Regions from separate parts of the Roseovarius sp. THAF8 genome, predicted to be linked through region 3. Evidence: riboswitches for the same ligand, from Rfam matches in the RefSeq annotation. Region 3 holds a riboswitch; each other region holds the start of a gene.

Region 1 (9,712 bases), 2.0 Mb from region 3:
GCCGCCTCGGCAAAGCCCATATTCGCGATGTCACCCTTGCGCAGGTTGATCTCGGCGGGCGAACCTGCCCCTTCGACGATCACAAGGTCATGTTGTGCGCTCAGGCGGGCAAAGCTGTCCTGAACCGCCGCCATCAGCGTCGGCTTCAGGCTGGAATACTCCAGCGCCTTCGCCGTGGTCAGGCGCTTGCCCTGCACGATCACCTGCGCGCCGACATCCGTTTCCGGCTTCAGCAAAACCGGGTTCATGTCGGTGTGCAAATTCACACCGCAAGCCATCGCCTGAAGCGCCTGCGCACGACCGATCTCGCCACCGTCCGGCGTCACCGCGGCGTTGTTCGACATGTTCTGCGGCTTGAACGGTGCCACGCTCAAGCCCCGCTGGCGCGCGGCCCGGCACAGGCCCGCCACCAGCATCGACTTGCCGACATTCGACCCCGTGCCCTGGATCATTATCGCGGGCATGGGTGGTCTCCGTCACACGGCATCGGCCCCGGCGGTTTCGCCCCGCTGGCCATGAGGGACCACATCAGAACTCCACGCCTTTCTGGGCCTTGATCCCGTCCCGGAACGGATGCTTCACCAGGCTCATCTCGGTCACAAGGTCGGCGGCCTCGATCAGTTCGGGTTTCGCATTGCGCCCCGTCAGGCACACATGCGTCATCGCAGGTTTTTCGTGCAACAGGAAATCCACGACCTCGTCGATGTCGATATAGTCATAGCGCAGCGCGATGTTGATCTCGTCCAGCAGCACGAACTTCATCTCAGGGTCGCGAATCTGCTCTTTCGCGATGTTCCAGCCATTCTGCGCGGCGGCGATATCGCGTTCTCGGTCCTGCGTCTCCCAGGTGAACCCCTCGCCCGAAATGAAGAATCGGCATTCGTCCGAGAACCGGTTGCGCAGCATCTCGGCCTCTCCGGTCACCCAGTTGCCCTTGATGAACTGCACCACCGCGCAGGGCATCCCGTGCGCGATGCACCGCAGAATCATTCCGAATCCTGACGATGACTTGCCCTTGCCCGGACCGGTATGAACCATGATCAGGCCCTTCTCTTCGGTCTTGTCCACCATCATGCGGTCGCGCGCGGCCTTTATCTTCTTCATCTTCTCGTTGTGGCGGGCGGTCTTTTCCGCTTCGGACGGGTCGGACATGGGACGTCTCCTTGACACAAGGTGGGTTTTAGCAGCATGTCGCACCGTGTTGGTGCCTGTGTAAACAGGTGAAAAGGGAATGTGCAGCGCATCGCGCCAGGCACAGCCGCCCCCGCGACCGTGAACCGGGAAGGTTTCCACCGCCACTGGCGCAATGCCGGGAAGGCCGGAAACCGTGGGCCAAAGAGCCCGAAACCGCAAGCCGGGAGACCTGCCAACCAGAAGGAAAAGACGGACCGGACGGGGTGTGCCGGGCTCGGATGCGTGGCCACCCGCCACTCCCGCGCGCACCCCCGATATTGGAGGATACATGAGCACGCCCATAGAGCTGCTGATCTGCGTCAAGTGCCGCAAGGGGCAGGAGATCCCAGAGGACGAGCGCCGCCCCGGCCAGCGCCTCTATGAGGAGGTCACGGCGCGGACGCTGCCCGATGGCGTCACCGTGACGCCGGTCGAATGCCTGCAAAACTGCGACGCGGGCTGCACCGCCGCCATGCGCGGCGGCGAACGCTGGACGTATCTGTACGGAAATCTCGATGAAACGTCGCATCCCGACATGCTGCTGCAAGGCGCGGTCCTCTATCAACAGACCGAGGACGGACTGATCCCGTGGCGCCAGCGCCCCGAACATTTCAAGCGCAACTGCGTTGCGCGCATCCCACCCCTGACTGCAAAGGCTGACCAATGACCGATCTTGCGAAACTTCCCGTCACTGTCATCACGGGCTTTCTGGGCTCCGGCAAGACGACGCTGGTGCGCCACCTGATGCAGAACCCCGGCGGCCGCCGTCTGGCCGTGGTGGTCAACGAATTCGGCGATGTCGGCGTCGACGGCGACATCCTGAAAAGCTGCGCCATCCCCGATTGCCCGGCGGAAAACATCATGGAACTGGCCAATGGCTGCATCTGCTGCACCGTGGCCGACGATTTCATCCCCACGATCGAGGCGTTGATGGCGCTCGACCCGCGCCCCGATCACATCCTGATCGAAACCAGCGGTCTGGCGCTGCCCAAGCCCCTGCTCAAAGCGTTCGACTGGCCCGATATCCGCTCCAAGATCACTGTCGACGGCGTCATTGCCCTCGCCGATGCCGAGGCCGTCGCGGCAGGCCGCTTTGCCCCCGACGTGGCCCGGGTCGACGCCCAGCGCCTGGCGGATGACAGCATCGACCACGAAACCCCGCTGTCGGAAGTGTTCGAGGACCAGATCTCCTGCGCCGATATCATCCTGCTGACCAAGCCCGACCTTGCCGGCCCCGAGAGCGTGGCGCGCGCCAAGGAGGTCATCGCCGCCGAAGCGCCCCGCCCCCTGCCCGTGGTCGAGGTCGCCGAGGGCGTCGTCGATCCCCGCGTGATCCTCGGGCTGGAAGCCGCCGCCGAGGATGACATGGACGCCCGGCCCAGCCACCACGACGACCACGACGATCACGAGCATGACGATTTCGAATCCGTCGTCATCGACATCCCGGAACTCGCCGATCCCGCCGATCTGGTCAGCCGCATCGAGGATCTGGCCAACAGCCAGAACATCCTGCGCGTCAAGGGCTATGCCAGTGTCGCCGGTAAGCCGATGCGCCTTCTGGTGCAGGCCGTGGGCGCGCGCGTGCGCCATCAATACGACCGCCCGTGGAAACCGGACGAGGCCCGCCGCGGTCGTCTCGTGGTCATCGCCGAACACGACGACGTGAATGTCGACGCGATCCGCGCCGTGCTGGCACCGGCCGAGGCCGCCGAGTAACCGATGCACGTCGTCTTCCGCGAAAGCCACGGTCTGGAAGAAACCGACACCCCCACCGACCTGGGCCAAAGCCCGGCGGACCTGGTGGTGCTGTCGTTTTCCGACAGCGATCTTGGCGCCTTCGCGGAAGGCTGGCACCGGCGGCGCGACGGCCTGCCCGGCCTGCGCCTCGCGAACCTCACCGCCCTCCGGCATCCGCTGTCGGTCGATACCTATGTCGAACAGACGCTGACCGGCGCCAAGGGCATCCTGATCCGGCTGATCGGCGGGGTGCCCTACTGGGAATACGGGCTTCAGCAGGTCCTGGCGCTGGCGCAGGAAAAAGGCATCGCGCTCGCCGTCCTGCCCGCCGACGGCCGGCCCGACCCCCGGCTTGACGCCTATTCCACCCTGCCCGTCTCGACCCTGCGTCGCCTCGCCGAGCTTTGCGACAACGGCGGCAGCATCGCGGCACAGGCCGCCCTGCAACAACTGGCCTTGGCCGCAGGTCTTTACGCCGCGCCGGTGCGCGGGGCCAAGGTGCTGCCCATGGTCGGTGCCTGGACGCCCGAGCACGGCGCCTGCTGCCCGCTCGCAGACCTGCCCGTCGCGCAGACCCGGATCCTGATCGTCTTCTACCGCTCCTACGTGGTGGCCGCCGACCTTGCCCCGATCGAGGCGCTGATGCAGGCTTTCAAGGCGCGGGGCCACCATGTCCGCGCGCTCTTCACCCCGTCGCTAAAGGCCCCCGAGGCGGCGGGCTGGCTGCGCCGGCAGGTGCATGGCTACAAGCCCCACGCCATCGTCAACGCCACCGCCTTTTCCGGCAAGGGCGATGACGGCACCTCGCCGCTCGACGCAGGCAACGTGCCGGTGTTCCAGGCCGCGCTGGCCACCTCCACCCGCGACGCCTGGGACAGCTCCGAGCGCGGCCTTTCGCCCGCCGACCTTGCGATGCATGTCGTCCTGCCCGAAGTCGACGGGCGGCTGACCGGCGGCACAGTGTCGTTCAAGGAACCCGGCACGCGCGATCCCGATCTGGAGTTTTCCCGCTATGCGCACCGGGCCGAGCCGGACCTGACCGCGGCGCTGGTTTCTCGCGTGCAAGGCTGGCTCGACCTCGCCGCCAAACCCGCCGTGTCGCGTCACCCTGCGATTGTGCTGTCCACATATCCCGGCAAGGACTGGCAGATGGGGCACGCCGTCGGCCTCGACGCCCCCGCCTCGGCCCGCGCCATCCTGTTGGATCTGCGCGAGGCAGGCTATTCGGTGGACGAGACACCGGCGGCGGCGTTGGAAGATCGCCTGCTGGCGCGCGACATGCGCCTGCCGCTTGCGGACTACAGGACGCTGCTGTCACGGCTGCCTTCCCCTCTGCGCGAAGATCTCTACCTGGCCTGGGGCCGTCCCGAGGACGACGCCGACGCCACGGACGGGGAATTCCGTTTCGCCGCGCTGCGCCTCGGCAAGGCAATCGTCGCGCTGCAACCCGAACGTGGCACGCCCAAGACTCGCGACGACGACTACCACGACCTGTCCCGCGTGCCCCGCCATGCCTATGTTGCCTTCTACCTCTGGCTGCAAACCCAGGCCGACGCGCTCATCCATATCGGCGCGCATGGCACTCTGGAATGGCTGCCGGGCAAGGCCGTCGCCCTGTCGCCCGCCTGCTGGCCCGAGGCGCTGACCGGCGCCTTGCCCGTCATCTACCCTTTCATCGTCAACGACCCCGGCGAGGCCGCACAGGCCAAGCGCCGCATCGGCGCCGTGACCCTGGGCCACGTGCCTCCGCCGATGCAGGCCAGCGCAGCGCCCGACCGCCTGTCGACGCTGGAATCGCTGCTCGACGAGTTCTCCACCGCCGACGGGCTCGACCCCCGCCGCCGCGACCGCCTGCAGTCCGATATCCGAGCCGAGGCGCAGGCCCTCGGTGTCGAAAACGACCTGGGTCTCGACCGCGCCACATCGACCGCCGAGGCGATCACCCGCATCGACCGTTTTGTCTGCGACATCAAGGAAAGCATGTTCGGTGACGGGCTGCACATCTGGGGCCGACCGGATACCGACGCGGAACCGATGCAAAACAGCGCCCTGGCCGAGCGGCAGTCGCTGCTCGACGCGCTCGACGGGCGGCGCATCGCGGCGGGTCCCTCCGGCTCGCCCTATCGCGGCCGCGACGACGTTCTGCCCACCGGCCGCAACCTCTTCACCACCGATCCCCGCTCTGTTCCCACGCGGGCGGCATACGCCCAGGGCGTCAAGCTGGCCGAGGAACTGATCCGCCGCCATTTGCAGGAAGAGGGCGACTGGCCCCGCGGCCTGATCGTTGATCTCTGGGGATCGGCCACCATGCGCACGGCGGGCGAGGAATTCGCCATGGCCCTGCATTTGTTGGGCGTCAGGCCAGTCTGGGACAAGGGCTCGGAACGTGTTTCGGGTCTGGATGTTCTGCCCATCGCCGAACTCGACCGCCCCCGCATTGACGTCACCCTGCGCGTCTCGGGCCTCTTCCGCGACGTGTTCCCGACGCTCTCGGGCCTCTTCTCTCAAGCCGTGCGCGCCCTCGAACAACGCGACGAAGCCCCCGACTGGAACCCCTATGCCGGTCACGCCTCCGGCGCGCGGGTCTACGGCCCCGCCCCCGGCAGCTTCGGCCTCGGCATGGGCGCCGCACCGGAAACCTACACCGCAGAGGCCCGCACCCAGGCGGGCGAGGCCTGGCTTTCCGCCTCCGCCTGGGCGCTTGATGGCGACCACGCCACCCGCGACGACGCCGGCATCCGCGCCCGGGTCGAAAACGCCGACAGCTTCGTGCACCTTCAGGACCTGCCGGAAACCGACCTTCTACTCGCTGCCGACTATGCCACGCACGAGGCCGGGTTCGCCGCCGCGCAATCTGTGACCGGCGGTCGGGCCGCGCTCTATCATCTCGACAACACCGATCCCAAGCGTCCCCGCGCCCGCACCCTGCCCGAGGAGATCGCCCGCGTCGTCCATGCCCGCGCCACCAATCCCGGCTGGATCGCAGGCATGAAACGGCACGGCTTCCGGGGCGCGGCGGAAATTGCCGCCACGCTCGACCACATGGCCGCCTTTGCCCATCTCGCGCAGGTCGTCGGCCCGCATCTCTTTGACGCCTACCATGACGCCACGCTGGGCGACCCCGAAACCGACGCCTTTTTGCGCGAGGCCAACCCCGAAGCGTATGCCGCCATGCAGGATCGGTTCCGCGCCTTGCTCGATGCCGGCCTCTGGCAAACCCGCCGCAACGCCATCCTGGCAGGGCTTGAGGACAGCGCATGAACAGCGCGACACACCCAATAGTCAAGGGATGGTGCCCCGGCGCGCACCGCCCGATGATGTCGGGCGACGGGCTGGTCGTGCGCGTGCGCCCCTTTCGGGCCGAGCTGAGCAAGGCGCAAGCGCTGGCCCTATGCGACCTGTCGCAGCGCTACGGCAACGGCGTGATCGACCTGACCTCGCGCGCCAACCTGCAATTGCGCGGCGTGGCCGAGGCCGACCATCCCGCCCTGCTCGCCGCACTCGACGCGCTGGGCCTGATAGATGCAGACCCCGCCATCGAGGGTCATCGCAACATCCTCGTCCCGGCCCGGCGCGATGCGGGCGGGTTGACTGACAGGCTCTATGACCAGGTCCTCGCCGCCCTCCCGCGCCTGCCCGACCTGCCCGAAAAGATGGGCTTTGCCATCGACACCGGCCCCGACGCTTGCCTTGGCAACGGCTCGGCCGATTTTCGGTTCGAACTGGACACCGCTGGCGCGCTGCTCCTGCGCGCGGATAGTGCCCCCAAGGCCCGTCCCATAACGGAGGCCTCGGCCACATCCGCCCTACTGGACCTGGCTCAGTGGTTCAACGGTACCGGCGGTCACGCGGCAGGCCGCATGGCGCGGCACCTGACCACGACATCCCTTCCCCAAGCCTGGACCCAGACAGAACCGCGGCCCCAAAGCGCTCCCTGTTTCCCGGGCCTCGTATCCGAAGGTTTCATTCTCGGTGCACCCTTCGGCAAAATGGCCGCTACCGATCTACAGACCCTGCTGGAAACCAGCGGCGCATCGCACATCCGCCTGATGCTGAGCCGCCTTTTTCTGCTGGTGGACGGCACCCCCGGTGACACGCCTTTCGTCACCGAACCCGGCAATCCGCTTATGTCCGCCCACGCCTGCCCCGGTGCACCCTTTTGCCCTCAGGCAACAGTGCCCACCATGGATATCGCCCGCGATCTGGCCTCCCGCGTTTCCGGCACCCTGCACGTCTCCGGCTGCGCCAAGGGCTGTGCCCTTCCCCGCGCCGCAGACACCACCCTGACCGGACGCGACGGTCGTTTCGACCTTGTCCGCAACGGAGCCCCGTGGGACACACCCTGCGCACGGGGCCTGAGCCCCAAAGACCTGAACGAGACCCTTTGATGCCATACGAATACGAAAAGGACGGCGCGGCCATCTACGGCGAAAGCTTCGCCACAATCCGGGCCGAAGCCGCGCTGTCGCGGTTCGACCCCGACGAAGAGCCCATTGCCGTCCGCATGATCCACGCCGCCGGCATGGTCGGGCTGGAAGAGCATGTGCGCTTTTCCCCGGGATTTGCCCGCACCGCCCGTGCCGCGCTGAAAAATGGCGCGCCGATATTCTGCGACGCCCGCATGGTCTCCGAAGGTGTCACGCGCAGCCGCCTGCCCGCCGACAACGAGGTGATCTGCACCCTGCACGCCGACGGCATCGTCGAGCGTGCGCGCGACATGGGCAACACGCGCTCCGCCGCCGCGCTGGAACTCTGGCGCCCGAAACTGGCCGGGGCGCTCGTGGCCATCGGCAACGCGCCCACCGCGCTTTTCCACCTTCTCAACATGCTCGAAGACCCGGACTGCCCGCGCCCGGCGGCCATCATCGGCTGTCCTGTCGGCTTTGTCGGCGCGCGCGAATCAAAAGACGCGCTCTGGACCGATCAGCCCGTGCCCTGCTGCATCGTCGAGGGCCGCCTGGGCGGCAGCGCCATCACCGTGGCCGCCATCAACGCCATCGCGAGCCGCGCGGAATGAGCACGCCCGGCACGATCTGGGGTGTCGGCCTCGGCCCCGGCGACCCCGACCTCCTGTCGGTCAAGGCCGACCGTCTTCTGCGCGGCGCGCGGCATGTCGCGTTCTTCCGCAAGGCAGGCAGGCAGGGACAGGCCCGGCGCATCGTCGAGGGGATGCTGCGCGACGACGTGGCCGAGATTGCCATGGAATACCCCGTCACCACGGAAATTCCGCTGACCGATCCGCGTTACAACGAAGTTTTGTCGGCATTCTACCAGACCTGCACCGACCGCCTGGGCGCCATGTCCGACGCGGGCGAGGACGTGGTGATCGTCTGCGAAGGCGATCCGTTCTTCTACGGCTCTTTCATGCACCTGCATTCACGCCTGCGCGACCACTGCCCAGTGCAGGTTGTGCCCGCCATCACCGGCATGTCCGCCGCATGGACGGCCACCGACACGCCGATCACATGGGGCGACGACATCCTTTCGACCCTGATGGGCACCCTGCCCGAGGACACGCTGGTTGAACACATGACCCGCGCCGACGCGCTGGTGATCATGAAGATCGGCCGCAACATCGAAAAGATCCGCCGCGCGCTGCGCCGGACGGGCCGATACGATGCCGCATGGCTGGTGGAATACGCCTCGATGCCCAACCAGACGGTGCAACGCCTGTCCGAGGCCGAGGACAAGATCACGCCCTACTTCTCGATCATCATCGTGCACGGGCACGGCCGCCGCCCATGACGGGCAGCGTTGTCATAGCAGGGCTCGGACCCGGCGCGGACGACCTGGTGACGCCCGAGGTCACTGCGGCCCTTGCCGAGGCCACCGATGTGGTCGGCTACATTCCCTATGTCGCCCGCGTGGCCGAGCGTCCGGGGCTGACGCTGCACCACTCCGACAACCGCGTCGAGCTGGACCGTGCCCGCCATGCTCTGGACATGGCCACCAAGGGCAAGCGCGTGGTCGTGGTGTCTTCGGGCGATCCGGGCGTCTTCGCAATGGCCTCGGCAGTGTTCGAGGCGGTCGAGGCCGGCCCGCCCGAATGGCGCGAGCTCGACATTCGCGTCCTGCCCGGCATCACCGCCATGCTGGCCGCCGCCGCGCGCGCCGGCGCGCCCCTCGGCCACGATTTCTGCGCCATCAACCTCAGCGACAATCTCAAGCCCTGGGCTTTGATCGAAAAACGCCTGCGCCTCGCGGCAAAGGCGGATTTCGCCATGGCCTTCTACAATCCACGGTCGAAATCCCGACCCGAAGGCTTTGCCAAAACACTCGACATCCTGAACGACGCCTGCGGCGACGATCGCCCGGTCATATTCGCCCGCGCCGTCAGCACGCCCGAAGAGTCGTTGCGCGTCGTGTCCTTGTCACAGTGTACGCCCGACATGGCCGACATGCGCACGGTCGTTCTGGTCGGCAATTCCACCACCCGGCTCATCGAACGGCGCGGCGCGCCCATCGTCTATACGCCGCGCGCGGTGGCGCCATGAAGCCAGTCCAGCGCCTCTTCCACGCTATGCGCCTCCTTGCGGACCGGAATGGCGGGCCGGTCGATCATGATCACCGGCAGGCCAAGCTGCCGCGCCGCGATGATCTTGGCCCGCGCCCCCGTGCCGCCCGCGTTCTTGGACACGACCAGTTCCGTCCCATGCGCCCGCATCAGTGCCAGATCGCCTTCCAGGTCGAACGGACCGCGGTCAGTGACGACCTGCGCCTTGGGCAGCGGCACCCGATCCGGCGCATCGACCAGCCGCAACAGGTAGTCGTGCTGCGGCTGCGCGGCAAAGGCGGGCAGGTT
Region 2 (9,712 bases), 2.0 Mb from region 3:
CCGGCTTCCGGCCGGGCGGATCGGTGACGACCCGCCGACGATGCTGGCCGCGCGGTGGGCGTTCGTTCCGGTGGGGGCAATGGTCGGCGCCCTGACGTGGCTGGTTTTCAGCTTGGCGGCGGCGGTCGGCGCGTCAAACCAGATATCGGCCCTGTTGGCGCTGGGCGGGCTGGCGCTGGTCACCGGAGCGCTGCATTTCGATGGGCTTGCGGATTTTGCCGACGGCCATGGTGGCGGACGTGACAAGGCGCACGCGCTGGAGATCATGCGCGACAGCCGCATCGGCAGCTATGGCGTGGTTGCGATGGGGGTGGTCGCGGCCCTGTGGGCGGTGTCCGTTGCCGACGCCGATCCCGGCCTTTGTGCGTTCGTCGGCGCAGCCATGCTGAGCCGGGGGGCAATGGTGGCGGTGCAGGAGAGCCTTGCGCCGGCCCGCGCGGATGGTCTGGGGCGCAGCGCGGCGGGGCGCAGCAAGGCCGCGCGCGGGGTTCTGGCGGCAGTGGCGGTCGTGGCGCTGGTGGTTGCGCCCTGGGCGCTGCTGGCCTGTGCGTTGGTGACGGCGGCCATCGGCTGGCTGGCGTGGCGCAAGATCGGCGGGCAGACCGGCGACGTTCTGGGGGCTGTGCAATTGCTCTCGGAAACCGCAATTTGGGTGGCGCTGGCGTGTCTTTGAGGGCCCTTTGGCTGGGCTGTCAGTCCTGCCAGCCCTCGTGCATGATCAGGTCATCGAGCGATATCCGCTGCCGCCAGCCCTTGGCTGCCAGTTCGGGCTGGTCGTATAGCTGATCGACATATCCCACGCAGAGATAGGCAACCAGCTCGACATGTTCGGGAATGCCGAGCATGGTGGCGATTTCCTGGTGATCGAAAATGCTGACCCATCCCACGCCGATCCCCTCGGCGCGGGCGGCGAGCCAGAGATTCTGCACCGCGCAGACGGTCGAATACAGATCCATGTCACGGTTATGCGTGCGGCCCAACACCACCTTGCCGCCGCGGGTGCGGTCGCATGTGACCACGATATTGAGCGGCGCTTTGGTGATCCCTTCGAGCTTCAGCGACCTGTAGGCGGACTGGCGTTCATCGGGAAACATGGCGGCGGCTTCTTCGTTGGCGCGGCTGAAGATGCTGTGCACCCGTGTTCTGAGTTCGGCATCACGCAACAGGATGAAGTTCCATGGCTGCATGAAGCCGACGGACGGCGCAGCATGGGCTGCTTCGAGAACCCGGCGCAGAGCTTCCTCGTCGATCGGTTCGGGCAGAAACTCGTTCCGCACGTCGCGGCGCGCTGCGATTATGTCATACAGGCTTTGCCTTTCCTGCGAGGAAAAGATGCGTGCCGGAGTTGGCCTGGGTTGATCCGCCATGGAGCGCCTCTGCGATAGATGCTGCGACGTGTGAGCGACCCTTTCGGAGGGCGGTATCCTTTGAAGTGCGTCGGCAAGCGGCATTGCTTTGAGGCCCGGCGCGGCGATTGTCTTGTCTATGTCAGAGTGGGGCGGGACTTTGCAAGCCTGACACAGAGTACGTTTCCAAGTCGGGCCGGGACGTTCGCCTTGCGGTTTGGTCGCTGGGATTGAGATTCGCCTATCGTTTTGCGTTGTATTGTTGACAGGTGGCAATGCTTGCTAGACTAACGATGGTGATCAGTTCCATTTCCGCAAGAAATGGAAAACAGGGAACGCGGTGCGCCTGATAATATTCGGCAATTCCGTGGCTGTCCCCGCAACTGTAGGCGGCGAATCAGGCTGAATACGTCACTGGAGCACTCCGGGAAGGCCAGCCAGACGATGAAGACCCGCAAGCCAGGAGACCTGCTGATCACGACCGAAACCACAAGGCCTTCGGGTGTGAAGGCAAAGAGGTAGTACTATGACTGCAAAGACTGCAACCGCCGCACAGACAACATCGGCCTCCGGGCTGGTTTCGGTGATCGCCATCGCCGCGCTGGGCCTTGGCGTGATCTTCGTGGCAGGCCACGTTCAGGCCGCGACGCTGCACGACGCGGCGCACGATGTGCGTCACGCCACCGGCTTCCCCTGCCACTGAACCGGTGTTTACGCGTCTGCTGACCAGCGCCTTGTTCGCTGGCGCTGCCGCAGGGTTGATCATCGCCCTGTTGCAGCTTTTTTTCGTGCAGCCGGTCCTGCTTCACGCAGAGCTTTATGAAGGCGGCGAGCTGGTGCATTTCGGGACCGACTCGACCGTTTCGGCCACGCCGGATTTGCCGGGCTTCGATGCCGTGCGCGACGGGCTGAGCATCGTCTTCACGATGCTGATCTATTCCGGTTACGCGATGGTTCTGGTGGCGCTGATGTCGCTGGCCGAAAACCGTGGTGCGGCGATAAACGCGCGCACGGGCCTGATCTGGGGGGTTGCCGGGTTTGTCGCGGTGCACCTTGCGCCGGGCTTTACCCTCGCGCCGGAAGTTCCGGGCGTGGCTGCTGCCGATGTCTACGAGCGCCAAGTTTGGTGGTTCGCAACCGTGCTGACGGCGGCCATTGCCATGTGGCTGATCGCGTTCAGCCGCAACTGGGCCGGGTGGGGCGCCGCTGTGGTGCTGTTGCTGGCGCCGCATGTCATCGGTGCGCCGGAACCCGAGGTCTTTACGGGACCCGTGCCGACAGAAATCGGCGCCTTGTTCGCATCGCGCGCGCTTGGGATCGGATTGGCGGCCTGGGTCATGCTAGGAGCCTTTGCGGGTTTCTTCTGGTCGCGCGAAAGCGAAGCGGCCGGCCAGGCTCAGACCGCCTGATACCGGCAGATCACATTCCGGGCGCGTGCCTTGCGCGCCCGCCTTCTTGTTAAGGCTGAATTTGGACCCGATCATGGACCGTTCCATTCCGATGCTTCTTATCGGCCTTGTTTTCGGCGGGGGCATCGGGTTTGCGGTCGCCGCGGCGAACGGTGTCACTTTTGACGGGCATGATCATGGCGACCCAGCCCATCATGGCGGTCACGAGCAACACGCCGGGGCAGGCATGCACGATCACGGCGACATGTTGTCGGTTCCGGCAGGCGCCGATGCGCCGACGCTAAAGATCGAGGTGACGCCCGATCCGTCCGCCGGATGGAACCTGCACATCATGACCGAGAACTTCCGGTTCTCGCCGGAGAATGCCAGCCGTGACCATGTCCCGGGCGAGGGACATGCCCATGTCTATGCCAACGGCGTAAAACTGGCGCGGGTCTATGGCCCCTGGATGCATCTGGATACCCTGCCCGAAGGCGAGGTAGAACTGGAAGTGGCATTGAACAGCAACGATCACCGGCCGCTGGCCGTGGACGATACGCCGGTTGCGCGGACCGTCACGCTTAGCAACTGAGCGCCGGGACACGCCCCACCAGACAGAACCTAAGCCTGCCGCAGGGCTGCGCGTCCTCGATCCAGCCGTCTGGGGTAGCAAGGTAGGCGTGCAAGGTTGCGACGATATCTTCTGCATCCGCCGCCGGATCTACCCCGTTGAAGAAGTATGTGGCCCGGCCCGGGCCCTGCATGGCCATGGAAACCGGACTGGCACAACCATTCATGCACCCGCGTTCGACGACCATCACCGTTTTCGCCAGACCAGAACCCGTCAGTTTTGCATGCAGATCCAAGAGGTCTGATGGACCGCAGTTCTGACAGAAATGAACAGTGGCGGAGGGCGGCATTCGGTTTCTCGTTTGGTGTCTGCCCCAAGAGGCATACAGATATCTGCCAACCGGTCAATTAGGGCGGGATGGTCCGGCGTGGACCTGACCGCTCAGTGCCCAGGATTTTCCGGATCGGCGTCCGCATCGCCGCGGTCGAACGCAACCGCCCAGGCGTTCAGCAGAGGGCTGTCGCCGTGCTGGCGCCGCCACTGTCGGATCGCGTTGCGAAGACCGGCCCGGGCCACGCGGGTGTCGGGTTCGACCCAGGTTTCGGGGTCACGTGCCTCGCGGAGCGCGGTCCACACGCGCTGTTTCTGGTCGACGTAGTCCTGGGGGCCCCAATCGGACAGCAGCGCCTGGAACGCCGCGAATGCCGTCTCGTCAAAGTCCTGCTCCTCGCCGAGGCGTCCCATGACGGGACTGTTCGGGTGAAAGCCACAGCAGGGCACCCAGCCGTCGGGAATGGGCGTGTTGGCGGAATGGGTCCGATTGGCACGCAACAGCTTGGGCAGCACATGGGTGTGTGGCCCCTCGGGCGAGGTGCCGCCGGTGTCCGGTCCGCCGATCATCTGGTAGACTTCGACCCGGCCAAGGCGGGTCAGGGCGACGCGATGCGGATGCGCCTTCAGGATCGCACCCATTGCCGGGTTGTCCTGTTCGAAAAGCGAGCGCCCGGCGTTCGCGCGGAGAGTTTCCAGCAACGCCGGGTCGGCGGTGCGGATGCAGAAATCGACCTGCGGCTGGGCGAGGCCCATGTCGAAGATGACCGCCTCTCGGTCTTCATCGCGGATCGAATGCGCGTCGGGGCCGAGTTCGGTCAAAACATCCCGCCGGTTCATCGAAGCGGCGTCTTCGGGCAGGCAGAGCGAGACCGCCTGCGTCCAGCGGTGGGATCGGGGACTGAGCGTCTCGTAGGCAACTGGCCGAACGCCATCCAGTGTGTCGATACGGATGCCGCCGCGCGTTGTGACCTGCTGCAATGCTGATGCTTCGGTCGCCGGGGGATCGCCCGCCACTTGGTGAAATTCTGCAATCGCGCCGAAAGAGCCCATGTTCCATCCCGCATTCGGGTCGTTCAGCCCGTCCTTCAGTACGGCTTCAAGATGTTGCATCGAACATTTCTCCTCTTGTGGCCAACCATTGGCGTGCGCCGTCCAGAACGGCGGAATAGACGGCGCGGCCCGCGGCTTCGCCGATTTCGGTGTGAAGGCCGGCATAGCGTGTCTGCCCCGGCAGCGCCGCGACGGCAATGCAATCGGTTCCGGTCCCGGTGGCGCGACCGGGCGCGAGTGGCATGTCCACGTCCATCACAGCAGCCGTGCGCGCCTGAACCGCGATGCTCATGGCCTCGATGAGCGCGACGTCGGTAAGGCGGCGGTTGAGACGGAGTGCTATGTTGATGGTGCCCCAGTGTTCGTTTTCGAGAGCGGTCCTGTGACCGACGCGCTCGGCGTTGCTGAGACCCACGGTTGCGACGGCCTGCGCCTCTGTCGCGCCAACGGTGGCGACGGCGTGGGTGAAGCTGCCAACATCGCGGGAGGTCAGGACGGCCACGGCATCCTCGGAATTTCGCACTGCAAGCTCGGCTTGCAGCCAATCATGGGCGTCAAGGTCCTGTGTCAGGTCCGCGTCGCGCACTTCGCGCCAGACAATGCGGCGGGCGTGGACAAGACCGGGCCTGTGGACGGCCCAGCTAAGCACCTGCATCTCTTGTCCGAGATCGAATTCCAGCCAGGGGCGGTGGAGGGAGACGCCGTTCATTGCAGCACCTCGAGCGGCTGGAAAACGAAGCCCTTGTCGGTGTCCTGAAACCATGCCGTCACGCCGAAAATCTCGGCGAGGCGTCGGTCGGTCAGGACATCGGCGGGCTTGCCGTCCGCAACAAGCCCCTTGTTGCCCAGCATGATCAGACGGGTGCAGTGGCGGGCGGCAAGCCCGAGGTCATGCAACGACACCAGGGAGGATTTGCCGGTCCGTGCCAAGGCCGCGAAGGTCTGCATGGTGGAGATCTGGTGGGCGGGATCGAGCCCGGCGATCGGCTCGTCCGCGACAAGCAGCGGAGTTTCCTGTGCCAACGCCCGGGCGATCAGCACGCGGGCCTGTTCGCCGCCCGAAAGCTGCGTGGCATCGCGGTGGCGAAACTCGGTCAGCTCCATCCAGTCGAGTGCGTCGTCGACGGCCTTGCGGTCGTGGTCAGCCGGGTTCTGGATAGAGCTGAGATAGGGGGTGCGGCCCAGCATCACCACGGTTTCCACGGTCACCGGCCAGGCGATCTCGCGGGCCTGGGGCATCCAGGCGGCTTGCCTGGCGCGGGCGTTCTCCGACAGGGTGGCGAGGTTGCTGGAGCCGGTGAAGGGCAGCAGGCCGAGCGCGGCCCGCATCAGTGTCGTCTTGCCCGCGCCGTTGGGGCCGATGAGACCGACGAACTCGCCTGTCCCGATCTCGAAACTGACGTCGCGCAGCACATCGCGATTGCGCAAAGAGACCGTGAAGTCCTTGACGGACAGAAGGCTCATATCCGTTCCTTTCGCAGCTTCAGGATGAGATGCAGGAACAAGGGCGCGCCGACAAGGGCGGTCAGCACGCCAAGCTTGAGGTCGCGGGCGGGCAGGATGACCCGCACAGCAATGTCGGCGGCCAGGACCATGGCCGCGCCGCCAAATGCCGAGGCCCAGAGCAGGCGCGAGGGATGCGCCCCGACCAGGGGGCGCAGGAGGTGCGGGACCACGAGGCCGACAAAGCCGATGGCGCCCGCGACCGCCGTGCCCGCGCCGACCACGCAGGCGGTGCCAAGTACGAGCAGCAGGCGCAGGCGAACAAGGCGGATGCCCATGGCCGCCGCCGCATCCTCGCCCAGCGTCATCGCGTCGAGGCCACGTCCCAGGCCGGCCAAAAGGGCAAAGCCCACGGCCATGAAGGGCAGGGCGAGCCACACATGCGTCATCGAGCGGTCGGTGAGCGAGCCCATCATCCAGAAGACGATTTCATTCGCGGCGAAGGGGTTGGGCGAGAGGTTGAGCACCAGCGAGGTCAGCGCCCCGGCCAGGGCAGAGACCGCGATGCCGGCCAGGATCAGGGTCAGGGACGTGCCGCGCGGGCCGGCCAGTGACATGACCAGGATCACCCCAAGCAAGGAGCCCGTGAGCGCAGCCAGGGGAAGGCCGAGCGCGAATGCCCCCGCGAGCCCGGTATGGATCGCCAGGACAGCCCCCAGCGCGGCAGAGCCGGAGACGCCGATCAGGCCGGGCTCTGCCAGCGGATTGCGCAGGTAGCCCTGCATTGCCGCTCCGGCCAGCCCGAGGCTGCCGCCGATGAGCACGGCGAGGATGGCGCGCGGCAGGCGCACCTCGCGCATCACCAGCGTCAGGGGGCCGCCATCGCCCAAGAAAAGCGCCGACAGGCTTTGCCTGATGCCGATACCGGCGGGGCCGATCAAGAGCGACGCGGTGAATAGCGCGACGACCACCAGCAGGAGCGACAGGAACAGCGCCCTCATTGCCCGTCTCCGAAGAGGGCTTTGCGATCGGCGGCAAGCTCCTCGATGGCGCGCAGCACGTAGGGTGTGCCGCAGACCCAGTCGCGGTCGGTGATGCTGGCCCGTTCGCCCGTCCGGCGAAGTGTCTCGATCACCGGGTGGTTCATGATCGCTTCTGCACGGGACTCGCCGGGATAGGGCTGCGAGGTGATCACCAGATCGGGGTTGGTGACCGCCAGCACCTCGAGCGGGATCTTCATGCCCGATCCGTACCCGGCCTCTGCCGCGGCGTTCGCAAAACCCGCCGTGATCAGGATCTGGCCCGCCAGCGTCCGTTCCCCCGAGGTGTAGCCGTTGGCGTAGTAAAGCACCGCACGGGGCCGCTGCGCCACGTCAGCCCGCAGGTTGGTCAGACGCGTGTCGAAGTCCGACACCATGGCCTGGGCCGTATCCTCGCGGTGCAGCACCTCGCCCATTTGCAGGATCCGGTCGCGCACGTCGTCAAGCGACGAGGCGGGATCGAACACGACGACCGGGATATCCAGCCGGCGTAGCATCGCTACTGTGGCGCGGGCCGAATAGGTGCCTGCGATGACGAGGTCAGGCTGCATCAGATAGACCTCTTCGGCGAGGCCGTGATTGATGACGTGCTCTTTTGCCTGCTCTGCCATAGCCGAGGAGCGGGCGTCCGCGGCAATATAGGTAACCGAATGCAGTTGACCGGGTGCCGCCAGCATCATCGCCAACTGGTCGGTGCAAAGGTTCATGGAAACGACGCGGTGCGGCGCCTCGGCCGCAACGGGGCTGGCGCCGCACAGCAAAGCTGCGAGGGCCGGTCCGGCAAGGGCCGTGGAGAGACGCCGCACCGTCATCTCAGAAAGTGGCTGTCAGGCCGAAGAACGCCGTGCGGCCGGGGGTCTCGTAGCCGAGAACCTCCTGGTACTTTTCATCCGTCAGGTTCTCGATACGGCCATAGATTTCGACGCTATCTGTCAGCTGGTGCCGCAGTCCGACGTTGACAAGCGTATAGTCCGGCAGGGTCACGGGCACCGATATGAAGCTGGGCGGGAAGAACAGATCGACATTGTTCGCCACGTGCTGCACGTCCATGGTGAACCGCGTGCGGTCATCGGGGAAGTCGTAGCCAAGCTGCAACAGCACCTCGTGTTCCGGGCGGCGTACCTCGGTGCTGCCGTTGGGGTTCTCGGCATCCAGCCACGTGTAATTCAGCCCAAGGTCCAGCCGCGCGTTCACCTGCCAGGTCGCACCGATTTCCACGCCTCTGCGGTCGCTTTTTCCGGCCTGGTTGAAGGGTGTCAGGCTGCCGGTGCCAGGATCGACGGTGGACGAGATCTCGTTGGTCAGCTCGTCATCGAAATAGGTGACGTCAATCAGGCCGCGCCCGCCTAGGAATTGTTGTTCCACACCGAAATCCCAGCCTTCGCTCTGCTCGGGTTCCAGGTTCGGGTTGCCAATGAAGTTGTTGGAAAAACCGAATTGTTCGAACATGGTCGGGTTCTGGACGCCTGTGCCGTAAGAGGCGTGAAGTCGCGTGGTCTGACTGGGCAGCATGTACGACACACCGACAGCGTAGGTCGTAAAATCCTCGAACTCGTCGTTGAAATCATGCCGGACGCTGGCCTGCACATCAAGACTGTCGGTCAGGTTGCCCTGGTATTCCGCCACGAGGGCGGTCTGCTCGCGCGTCTGTTTGATCAGCTGGCTGGGTGCGAAGACGAAGGCGGGGTTGTTGTTGACGAACGTCTCCCGCTCCCACTCGGCGCCGAGGGTCAGGATGTGGCGGGCGGTATCGACCGCGCCGCCATCCAGCGCGACGCTGCCCTTGTAGCTGATTTTCTGGCGTGTCTCTGTGGTGTCGCCCGACTGTGCGCCGGTGCCGTTGAAACGATCGGTCTGGATGTCTGCAAAAGACAGATCAAGGCGGTTTCTGAAACGACCGCCGAACGTGTCGAGCTGGGCGTAGATGGAGCCGAAGGTCTCGGCCGTATCGGACCCGGAAAAGTCATCAACGAGGATCTGTCCGGCAGGTGTAAGCGCGGTGTAGATCTGGCCGTCGGAGTCCGAGTCGCTTTTCACGTGCCGTAGCGTGCCGCCGAAGGTCAGGTTTTCGGTCGCGTAATAATGGACGTTGAGGTTGTAGGTCTCGTTGAGATCACCGTCATCCTCGCCATTCAGGCCCGACACGTCATAGCCGCCGGTCTCCCGGCGCGTCGCGGAAAAGCTCAGAGCAAGTTTTTCGGTGCGCTGCCGCAAGGCCAGGCTGACTTGCGTCGTCTCGTCGGTGCCGATCTCGAACCCGGCTTGCCCGCTGAAGCCCGGCTCGGTCGCGCGCTTGGTGGTGATCGAGATCACACCGCCGATGGCGTTCGAGCCGTAAAGTGAGGATTGCGGCCCGCGCAGGACCTCGATGCGCTCGATGTCGGCGCTGAGAAGACCGCTGAAATCGTACTCGCCCTGGCTGGGCGAGGCCACTTCCACGCCGTCGATGATGACCAGCGTGTGGTTGCCTTCGTGGCCGCGCATCCGGACCTGGGTCAGGCCGCCGGCGGGGCCGGTCCGCGAGACGGAAACACCGGGCAG
Region 3 (9,712 bases):
CCTGGGCGGTGATGCAGAACCCCAAATGCGACAAGCTGATCGTCGCGCCGGGCAATGCCGGGATCGCGCTGATCGCCGAATGCGCCAGCCTGGACATCGAGAACGGGGCCGCCGTGGTCAATTTCTGCGAGGCCAACGCCATCGAGTTCGTCATCATCGGCCCCGAGGCGCCGCTCGCCGCGGGCGTGGGCGACCGGCTGCGCGACGCGGGTTTTCTGGTGTTCGGCCCGTCGCAAGCGGCGGCCCAGCTCGAAGCCTCCAAGAGCTTCACCAAGGAGATCTGCGACGCCGCCAACGCGCCCACCGCCGCCTATGGCCACTTCACCGACGCCGGGGCGGCGAAGGACTACGTGACGGAGCAGGGCGCACCCATCGTTGTCAAGGCCGACGGGCTGGCCGCCGGCAAGGGCGTGATCATCGCCCAGACGGTCGAAGAGGCCCACGCCGCCATCGACGACATGTTCGGCGGCAGTTTCGGCAGCGCCGGCGCCGAGGTGGTGATCGAGGAATTCATGGTCGGCGAAGAGGCGTCGTTCTTCGTGCTGTGTGACGGCCAGACCGCCCTGCCCATGGGCACCGCGCAGGATCACAAGCGCGTGGGCGACGGCGACACCGGCCCCAACACCGGCGGCATGGGCGCCTATTCCCCAGCGCCTGTCCTGACCGACGCCGTGGCCGAAAAGGCGCTGGAGGAGATCATCCGCCCCACCCTGCGCGTCATGGCCGAGCGCGACATGCCCTACCAGGGCGTGCTCTACGCCGGGCTGATGATCAAGGACGGCCAGCCCCGGCTGGTGGAATACAACGTGCGGTTCGGCGACCCCGAATGCCAGGTCTTGATGCTGCGCCTCGGGGCACAGGCGCTGGACCTGATGCAGGCCGCCGCCGAGGGGCGCCTGCACCAGGTCGAGGCCAACTGGGCCGACGACCACGCCCTGACCGTGGTGATGGCGGCAAGGGGCTATCCCGGCGCCTATGAGAAAGGCAGCGTCATCAGCGGGCTGGACGACTGCCCGGAAGACAGCTTTCACATGGTGTTCCACGCCGGCACCGGCGAGACGGACGGAAAGATCACCGCCACGGGCGGCCGGGTGCTGAACGTGACCGCGCGGGGCGACACCCTGCGCGAGGCCGCCGACCGGGCCTATGGCATGATCGACAGGATCGACTGGCCCGAAGGGTTCTGCCGCCGCGATATCGGATGGCGGGCGCTGGACTGAGGTTCGGACCGCGCTGCGCCCGGTCAGACCGATGCGGGGGCCAGCCCCCGCACGCGTTGTAAAGCGGGGGCCAGCCCCCGCACGCGTTGTAAAGCGGGGGCCAGCCCCCGCACCCCCGGAATATTTACAGCCAGAGGAAGGGGCGGGTCAGATCTGTTTCTCGGGCATCTGCACGACAAGGCCGTCCAGCGCGTCGCTGACCTTGAGCTGGCACGTCAGGCGCGAGCGCTCGGGGTCGGGCTCGAACGCGAAGTCCAGCATGTCCTCTTCCATGTCGTCCTTCGCCGGCAGCTTCTCGACCCAGGCCGGGTCGACATAGACATGGCAGGTCGAACAGGCGCAGGCGCCGCCGCAATCGGCCTCGATGCCGGGAATGTTGTTGTCGCGCGCGCCTTCCATCACGGTCAGGCCGTTGGCGACCTCCACCTCGTGCTTGGTGCCGTTATGTTCGATATAGGTGATCTTGGCCATGAAATCGGGCTCCCGTCGCTTGCGTTTTTCAAGGGTTCCTAGCCGCGCCATGTAGGCGATGCCAGTCCCATTTGCGACATCGCCGGGAAAAGAGTTGCCTAAAATCCAGCATGTTCTATCTTTGTTCCCATGAGAGTTCTCACCGCCGCCGCCCCACATGACTGGCCCCGCCCGCCGGCCGCGCTGGTGGCCGCGCGCCTGGCCGATCCGCCCGAAGGCGCGCGCGTGACGGTGGCGGGCCTCGTGATCCTGCGCCAGCGGCCCGGCACCGCCAAGGGCGTGATCTTTCTGACGCTGGAGGACGAGACCGGCGTGGTCAACGTCGTGGTCTGGCGCGCGCTTTACGAACAATACCGCCGGGCCGTCATCGCCGGACGGCTGTTACGCATCACGGGCCGGATCCAGCGGCAATCGGGCGTGGTGCATGTCATCGCCGAGGAGGTCGAGGATATCTCGCCCCTGCTCGACCGCCTGCTGGAGAGCGCGGATGACTGCACGCTTCCCCAAGCGGGTGAAACCGGGTAAGATGCTGCAAAACACGCCTAAAAAGGCACGAGCAGATGATCCGACCGACCCTGATTGCCCCTTGCGCATTCCTTGCGCTGGCCGCCTGTGGCGAGGTGCCCCGCACCGCCGCCGCCCCCGACGCGGTGCAACGGCTGGACACCCCGCCCCCCGGCGCGGCCCCCGGCACCTGCTGGGCCCAGGATACGTCGCCCGCCGTGGTGGAGACCGTGACCGAACAGATCCTGGTCAGCCCCGCGGAGGTCGCCGGGGACGGCACCGTCACGCGCCCCGCCAGCTATCGCACCGAGACCGCACAGAAGATCGTGCAGGAACGCCGCGTGACCCGGTTCCAGGTCCCCTGCCGGGCCGAGTTGACGCCTGAATTCAACGCCTCGGTGCAGCGCGCGCTCAAGGCCCGCGGGCTTTATCGTGGGCCGATCAACGGCGAGATGGACCGTCGCACGCGCGCCGCCATCCGCAGCTTTCAAAAGCCGCAGGGCTTCGATTCCGATATCCTGTCCGTGGCCGGGGCACGCCAGCTCGGCCTGATCGCGGTGCCCCGCGACAGGCCCGGCTGACCGGGCCGCATTAACCTGGCATTTACCAAATCTGACCAAGCTGACCGCGTGAGGTGCTATGCCGCTCAAGCGCGTCGTCATTCCGGTCCTGTTGCTCGCCGCCCCCGTCCCGGCGCTGGCCGGACCGTGGCTGCGCGCCGAGGACCGGACGTTTCTCAGCACCTCGATCGAGATCGACGCCGAGGGCGGCCTCTCCGACGGCGGCGGCTTCTACGGCTCGATTTATGCCGAACACGGGCTGACCGACCGGCTGACGCTCGGCCTCGACGCGGGCGGCCACGAGGACGACATGTCCAATGCCATCGCCTTTCTGCGCTGGCCCGTCGGCGCCACCGACCGCCCCCTGCGCCTCGCCGCCGAATTCGGCCTCGGGATGGCGCGGGAAACCTTCGCCCTGCGCCCCGGCCTCAGCCTGGGGCGCGGGGTCGCGCTTGGGGACACGCCCGGCTGGATCAGCGTCGACAGCCGGGCGGTGATCATCGACAGTTTCGACGGCGTGCTGGAAACCGACATCACGTTCGGCCTCAGCCCCGGCCCCGACGCCAAGGTGATCTTGCAACTGCAGACGGGCATCCCGACCGACAGCGCCCCTTACGCCAAGCTGGCGCCGTCCTATGTCCACCGGATCGCCCCGGGATATCATGCCGAGATCGGCGTGGTCGCCGGCGTGGCAGAAGCCGATGATTTCAAGCTGAAAATCGGCTTCTGGCACCAGTTCTGACAGGGGTCGCGAACGACCCTCGCGTCAGATCAGGTCGTCGATCCTGACCCGCATCGTGACCGTCCCGCTGACCGCCTTTTCCCAGCGCAGGTTGACCTGATCCTTGTTCGGGCCTTCCTTGCCGTCATAATACGGGATGCCGAAATAGGCGTCGCCATTGGCCTCGCGGATCGGCCCTTCCGGCACGATCGCCTCGACCGTCTGCGCCCAGGCCTCGAAGGGCAGCTTGGGATGCGGCGCCACGACCCAGGTCTTCTGCGCGCTGGCCTCGGTATGTTGCAGGACCAGCGGGTTTTCCACCTGGATGTTCACGTTGAAATAGGCGTTGTCCTCGAAGCGGATGTTGCGGAACCGCTCGAAATTCAGCGTGGCAAAGCTGGTGTCGATCCCCTCGAAACGGTCGATCGGCCCGTCGATCAGCCGCACCGTGTTGCCCGTCACCGTCAGCCCGTTGATGAAATGCCCCGGCCCGTAGGGCTTCACGATCAGAAAGTTGAACGACGGCGCGGTGCTCTGGCTGAGGAACACGTTGCTGGTGATCGACAGCGCGCTGAACGAGAACTCGCTCGAAAAATCTGGCGCCTCGTCATACTCGTTGGCCCACTCGATCGACCCGTCGCAGATATAGTTCCCGGTGATCGTGCCGCGATTGTTGGTCCGCGTCAGCACGAAAATCGCGCTGCGCGGGCCGGGATCGGCGCTGTCGCCCTGGAAACAGTGGTTGCCCATGATGATGCTGGACGACCCCGCCAGGATCGCGAAATGCTTGAAGAAATTGCAGCGGCAGTTGCGGATCTTGATGTCATTGCCGTTGCAGTTGACGCCGATCGTGGTCCGGTCCGGTACCAGCAGCGGGCTTTCCCGGGACAGGAACTGGCAGCGGTCGATCATCATGCCCTGGTCGCCCTCGCCGTGGCTGGTGATGCCCCGGTCGCGCGGCTGGGTGAAAAAGCAATCCCGGAAATGGATCGCCGATCCGGCGGGCGGCAGCAGCACGGCACTGCAATCGCCGCCGCACTGGAACTCGATATTGGACACCGCGAACTTCGAAACCTGGGCGAAGCCGCTGAAATCCCACATGTATTTGAAACGCTTGAACGTATAGTTCTGCGTGCCTTCCGCGTCGTAGAGCGGCTGGCTCAACGTCACCGTCTGGGCGCCCACATTCCTGGCCCGCACGTAAACCTCGCGGCCCACCCCGTTGCCGGTCACGAGCGACCCCACCTGGATGTTGGCCACATTGGCGACATTGGTCAGCCGCTTGTTGTCATTGGCGTTGTAGGTGGCTTGCGAGGTGACGGTATCGGTGTCCCAGTTCGGCCCCGGAAAGACCGAAAACTGCGCATTCTTGATCACGTGCCGCGTCTTGTAGGTGGTCCGGTTCGGCACGGCGGCCTGCATGTCCACGGGTTCGCGCAGCGCCACCTTGCGGCCCTTCATGTCCAGCTCCACGTGGCCGGGGTTGTTCAGCAGCGCCTGGTAGGCCTTCTTGAAGGCCATCTCCGTATCGCCGCCGAACGCATCCACGTACTTGGAAAAGTCGAAATCGTTGACCAGTTCGAAGATCTTGTCCACCGGCATCGTGACCTCGCCTTCGAAACTGACCTTGCTTTGCATGGTCAGGCTGTCCGCCAGGTAATAGGTCCCCGCAGGCTCCAGGACCGTGCGGCCGTTCGCGGCGGCGTCGGCGGCCTCGAAGGCGGGCAGGTCATCGGTGCTGCCGTCGCCCTTCGCGCCATAGTCGCGCACGTCCACCAGGCCGATGATGTCGCGCAGGAACACTTCGGTCACATCCTCGATCCGCAGGTCGTCGATCCGCACCACGCCACCGTTCGGCCCCGTCAGGTCGATGCCGAAATGCCCGTACAGGGGCTCGGTGCCCCACACCATGTCCACGCCGCCACGGTCGCCGCTGCCGACGATGGCCCTGACCTCGAAAACCTCGCCGTAACTGGTCAGCGTCACGCTGGGGCCGGTCTCGGTCAGCCCGGTCACGTGAGTGCCGCCCGCACCGCCGGCCCACCCGGCGATGCGCACGTTGGGCAGGCTGCCGGACACCGCCTTCACCCGCGCGGTGATCTGCAGGTAACAGCCCGGCAGGATCGGCGTCTCGCCCATGTAGCGCAGCTTCTGCGTGCCCTGGACCTTCTGGACCTCCAGCGCGCCGCCGAAATCCTGGTCGGCGGGGACGAAGGCGGCATTGGCGGCGCCATCATAGGTGTCCGACCCCGGCGTGCCGTTCTCGCTCGACCAGACATCCAGCCCGTTCGCAAAAGGCGGCGGCATGAAGACGATGCCATCGGTGATTGCCTTGTTCATGAATTTCCCTTTCCGCGCCCGGGGGCCTTCCCCCAAGGCGTCACGTGATTGCCAGCAAAGGCGCGACACGGACCGCACCCGGGCTTCGGGAAGTATCAACGGGGGGTTAACGGGGGATCAGGCCACCGTGACGGTGGGGGCACGCTCCTGCACGCACCGGCAGCTCAGCGGACCTTTCCGCCGTTCACGACGGAAGCGAGCGTCAGCCCCTGGGGTGGCGATCCGACGGAAATTCTGAAGCACTTTATGCCTGCCAAATACATCCTCGGAAGGGTTGTTGCGCCCGGCCTCAGACAAATCGCCAGCCCGAGGGAGGGGCTGACGATGGCCGGGCAGCTTCGCGGCTGTCAACCGGCCGGGGGCCCAATTTCGAAAGTTGGTAAGGGCTAGTAGCCGCCTTTCGCCGCAGCTACGATGCTCCGAGACCCTCCAAGGTCCGCTGTGCGAGACCTCGCTGCCGTTCAAGACGGAGGCAAGCGTCAGCCCCTGGGATGGCGATCCGACGGAAATTCTGAAGCACTTTATGCCAGCCAAAGACATCCTCGGAATGATCGGTGCGCCCAGCCTCAGCCAAATCGCCAGCCCAAGGGAGGGGCTGACGATGGCCGGGCCGCTTCGCGGCTGTTAACCGGCTGGGGGCTCGATATTAGTGTCTCTCACGGACTCGGACCGTACATTCGCCGCGATAAAGATGAATGGCCGAATTGCGGACAAACCAAACGTCAGCCTCACAAGCCGCTTGATTGCCAGACCGCGGGCTGGCGACCGACCGATGTTCGGCGCAGTTTATCCGCGCCACGTCCGCAAAAACTCGGATCGAAGCACCACCGTCACCCAATCGCCAGCCCGGGGGGGTGGTCTGGCGATCGCGCGGCGGCCTCCGGCCTTGATTCCGCGCGACACGTGTCTTTCTTCACGTCGGTTATGCCGGACGTAAAAGACGTCCGATCTATAGCCCCGGCGCGGAGTCAAGCCGCAGGCCCCGCGCCATCGCCGCCCCCACGGCCCGGCGATGGCGCTCGGGGATGTAGATCACACTTGTCCGCAATAAACCCACATCAGACTGTCGCTGCAAATCCCGCCGGCTACGCCATCCCGCCCTGCACCAACCTTTCCGCCAGCCGCGCATAGGCGTCCGACACCGCGCCGTCCTCCAGCGCCACGGGCCGCCCGGCATCGCCGCCAAGCCTTGTGTCGAGGTCGATGGGCAACGCCCCCAACAGCGGCAGGCCCAGCCTCTCGGCCTCGGCTGCCACGCCGCCATGGCCGAATATCGCCGCCTCGTACCCGCATTGCGGGCAGTGAAACATCGACATGTTCTCGATCAGCCCCAGCACCGGCGTCTTCAGCGTGTTGAACATGTCGATCGCTTTGCGCGCATCCAACAGCGCCACGTCCTGCGGTGTCGACACCACCAGCGCCCCCGTGGGCTGCGCCCTCTGGCACAGGGTCAGCTGCACGTCCCCAGTGCCCGGCGGCAGGTCGACCAGCAGCGCGTCCAGCTCGCCCCAGTCGACCTGGGCCATCATCTGCTGCAACGCCCCCATCAGCATCGGCCCCCGCCACACCACGGCGCGATCCTCCTCGATCATCAGGCCGATGGACATCATCTTGACGCCATGCGCCTCCAACGGCGTCAGGATCTTGCCGTCCGGGCTCTGGGCGCGTTCGGTCACGCCCATCATGCGCGGCTGGCTCGGCCCGTGGATATCGGCATCGAGCAATCCGACGCGCCGACCCGCCCGCGCTAGCGCCACCGCCAGGTTCGACGCCACGGTCGACTTGCCCACGCCACCCTTGCCCGACGCCACCGCGAGAATCGATTTCACCCCGCTCGGCCGGATCGACGCGCTGCCGCCCTCGGGATGCCGCCCGACCTTCAGCGTCGGCGCGGGCGCCTCGGGCGCCTCGGGCGCCTCTGCGGTCAGCGCGACCTGCGCCGATGTCACCCCCTCGACCGACAGCGCCGCACGCTCGGCGGCGGCCCGCAGCGGTTCCATCCGGCGGGCCATCTCGGGGCTGGGCGCCTCCAGCACGAATCGCACCTCGCCGCCTTCGAGTCGCATCGCGCGCACCATGTCGCGCGAAATCACCGTCCCGCCGTCCGGCAATTCCAGCCGGTCCAGCTCTCGGCGCACATTTTCGAGTATTTTCGTCATGCCCGGTCTCCATGCATCTGCGGCGTTGAAAGTGGCACTTCCAGAAGCAGGTGCAACCCCCGTTTCAACCCCGCCCAAAAAACTGGCAAAGCGGTGATTTCACACGTAAAAAATGATCCGATCTTCTATGCGCCAACTGCATAGCTGCGTTGCAGCAAAACGTATTGTGCATGCGCAGCATATCGCTATCTTTAACTCAACAGCGAACGGAAACGGTCACAGCGCCAAACGCTCGCGAAAACAATCAGGTGCCTCTCCTCCCGTTTGGTACCTGTTCGGGATACCGCCTCTCCTCCCTTGTGCGGTCCCGGCAAGACCTGGGTTCCCTTGGAACCCAAACCTGACGAACGGTCCCTTCCTCCTCCCTGGGGCCCGACGTAAAGAACGGCGGCGCCTCTCCTCCTCCCTGGCGTCGCCGTTTTTTCTTTTTTACCCCGACAGCGTTCACAAGGCCCTCGCCGCACCGCCCCCGCGCCGGCAAACAGCCAGCGACCCCGCCGGCACGCGGCAGGATCAAGGGCCTGGGATCAATGCACCACCCTTGCGGCCCGCCCGCGCCGGCCCCGCGTCATCGGCGCGGCGTGGCGCGCCTCCTCCAGCACGCGGGCAAACGCCCTGGCCGCCGCGCTGTCGGCATTCCGGACCGCGGGTTCGGCCAGCGCCTCGCGCACGACCCCCGCCGTGACGGCGCCGGGATAGCCAAAGACCCACTCCAGGAAACCCAGCCGCGCCACGGCCTCGGCCTCGGCGCCGGTGGCCCCGCTGCGCTCCAACCCGTTCATGATCGGTGTCAGGCTCATGCTTTCTGCTCTTCCTCCGGCCGCACCCCGGGCCGGACTGGGGCGAGGGAAGGCCGCGCGAGAACCGCTTTTCCGGTCCACCGCCCGCACCGCCCCCCGCGGTTCGACGTCGTCCCAAAGGCTGGTTTCCGGGCTTGGCGGGGGTGCGGATACGCGCGCCTTCCCGGGGCATGTCGCCCCAGTGGCCATCTGCGGTATCCCCCATCCTTACCGTTGCGGGGGCAGCGCCGGACTTGCACCGGCTTCCCAATTCTCCGCGACCTGCGCGGCACCTTCGGGACTCTCACTTTGCCGCCAAGCGGCCCCTGACGCAACCCGCGATTGCGACGTTGAAGCGCCGCGCGACGACACGCGCCACACCTTCAAGCTCAGGCCAGAACGTCCGCCCACTCCGGGTGCCGGCGAAACTGCGACGCGGCAAACGGGCAAAGCGGCGTGATCTTGCGCCCCGCCGCGCGGGCATCCTCCACCGCGCGGGTCACCAGCGCCAGCCCCACGCCCTTGCCGCGATACGCGTCCGGCACGCCGGTATGGTCGATGATCATGCCCGTGCGCCCCAGCTTGGAATAGGTCAGCTCCGCCTCCGGCCCGTCGTCGATCCGGGTGACATAGCGCCCCTTGCTCTCTCCGTCTTCGTGTTCGATCTGCATGTCTATACTCCCCTGGCTGCGCGCAGCATGCCGCAGCGCCGCAAAAAGGTCCACAACTCGGCACAGCGCAGGCTCCGCGCACGAAACCGCCTCGAACGCAAAACGGCGCCCCGCCGGGGCGCCGCCTCAAACCCACGCGGGCCGGATCACTCCGCCGCCAGCTGGTCCATCACCTCGTCGCTGGCCTCGAAATTCGTCGTGACATTCTGCACGTCGTCATCGTCTTCCAGCGCGTCGATCAGCTTCATCAGCTTTTGCATGCCTTCCAGGTCCAGTTCGGTGGTGGT

The links. Region 3 has a riboswitch for cobalamin ahead of FIU85_RS04550 (hypothetical protein). Riboswitches for the same ligand answer to the same signal wherever they lie in the genome.
Region 1: linked by a shared signal. The riboswitch ahead of FIU85_RS14615 (DUF1636 domain-containing protein) and the one ahead of FIU85_RS04550 (hypothetical protein) in region 3 are both predicted to bind cobalamin.
Region 2: linked by a shared signal. The riboswitch ahead of FIU85_RS14670 (CbtB domain-containing protein) and the one ahead of FIU85_RS04550 (hypothetical protein) in region 3 are both predicted to bind cobalamin.

What each region holds. Positions count from the first base shown of each region.
Region 1 is NZ_CP045410.1:2,980,737-2,990,448, reverse strand. Features, by position in the region: gene FIU85_RS14625 (cobyric acid synthase) at 1-464, opposite strand, end outside; gene cobO (cob(I)yrinic acid a,c-diamide adenosyltransferase) at 529-1,152, opposite strand; cobalamin riboswitch at 1,186-1,386, shown strand; gene FIU85_RS14615 (DUF1636 domain-containing protein) at 1,463-1,840, shown strand; gene cobW (cobalamin biosynthesis protein CobW) at 1,837-2,889, shown strand; gene cobN (cobaltochelatase subunit CobN) at 2,893-6,171, shown strand; gene FIU85_RS14600 (cobalamin biosynthesis protein CobG) at 6,168-7,298, shown strand; gene FIU85_RS14595 (precorrin-8X methylmutase) at 7,298-7,927, shown strand; gene FIU85_RS14590 (precorrin-2 C(20)-methyltransferase) at 7,924-8,655, shown strand; gene cobJ (precorrin-3B C(17)-methyltransferase) at 8,652-9,404, shown strand; gene FIU85_RS14580 (cobalt-precorrin-6A reductase) at 9,377-9,712, opposite strand, start outside.
Region 2 is NZ_CP045410.1:2,995,341-3,005,052, forward strand. Features, by position in the region: gene FIU85_RS14660 (adenosylcobinamide-GDP ribazoletransferase) at 1-673, shown strand, start outside; gene bluB (5,6-dimethylbenzimidazole synthase) at 693-1,367, opposite strand; cobalamin riboswitch at 1,631-1,837, shown strand; gene FIU85_RS14670 (CbtB domain-containing protein) at 1,873-2,049, shown strand; gene FIU85_RS14675 (CbtA family protein) at 2,054-2,755, shown strand; gene FIU85_RS14680 (hypothetical protein) at 2,829-3,326, shown strand; gene FIU85_RS14685 (DUF1636 family protein) at 3,316-3,654, opposite strand; gene FIU85_RS14690 (hypothetical protein) at 3,747-4,748, opposite strand; gene FIU85_RS14695 (adenosylcobinamide amidohydrolase) at 4,735-5,397, opposite strand; gene FIU85_RS14700 (ABC transporter ATP-binding protein) at 5,394-6,152, opposite strand; gene FIU85_RS14705 (iron ABC transporter permease) at 6,149-7,132, opposite strand; gene FIU85_RS14710 (ABC transporter substrate-binding protein) at 7,129-7,983, opposite strand; gene FIU85_RS14715 (TonB-dependent siderophore receptor) at 7,985-9,712, opposite strand, start outside.
Region 3 is NZ_CP045410.1:922,391-932,102, forward strand. Features, by position in the region: gene purD (phosphoribosylamine--glycine ligase) at 1-1,220, shown strand, start outside; gene FIU85_RS04520 (2Fe-2S iron-sulfur cluster-binding protein) at 1,368-1,691, opposite strand; gene FIU85_RS04525 (OB-fold nucleic acid binding domain-containing protein) at 1,821-2,216, shown strand; gene FIU85_RS04530 (peptidoglycan-binding protein) at 2,252-2,776, shown strand; gene FIU85_RS04535 (hypothetical protein) at 2,835-3,497, shown strand; gene FIU85_RS04540 (glycosyl hydrolase family 28-related protein) at 3,522-5,816, opposite strand; gene FIU85_RS04545 (Mrp/NBP35 family ATP-binding protein) at 6,902-7,975, opposite strand; gene FIU85_RS04550 (hypothetical protein) at 8,503-8,775, opposite strand; cobalamin riboswitch at 8,877-9,066, opposite strand; gene FIU85_RS04555 (GNAT family N-acetyltransferase) at 9,144-9,425, opposite strand; gene FIU85_RS04560 (YebC/PmpR family DNA-binding transcriptional regulator) at 9,572-9,712, opposite strand, start outside.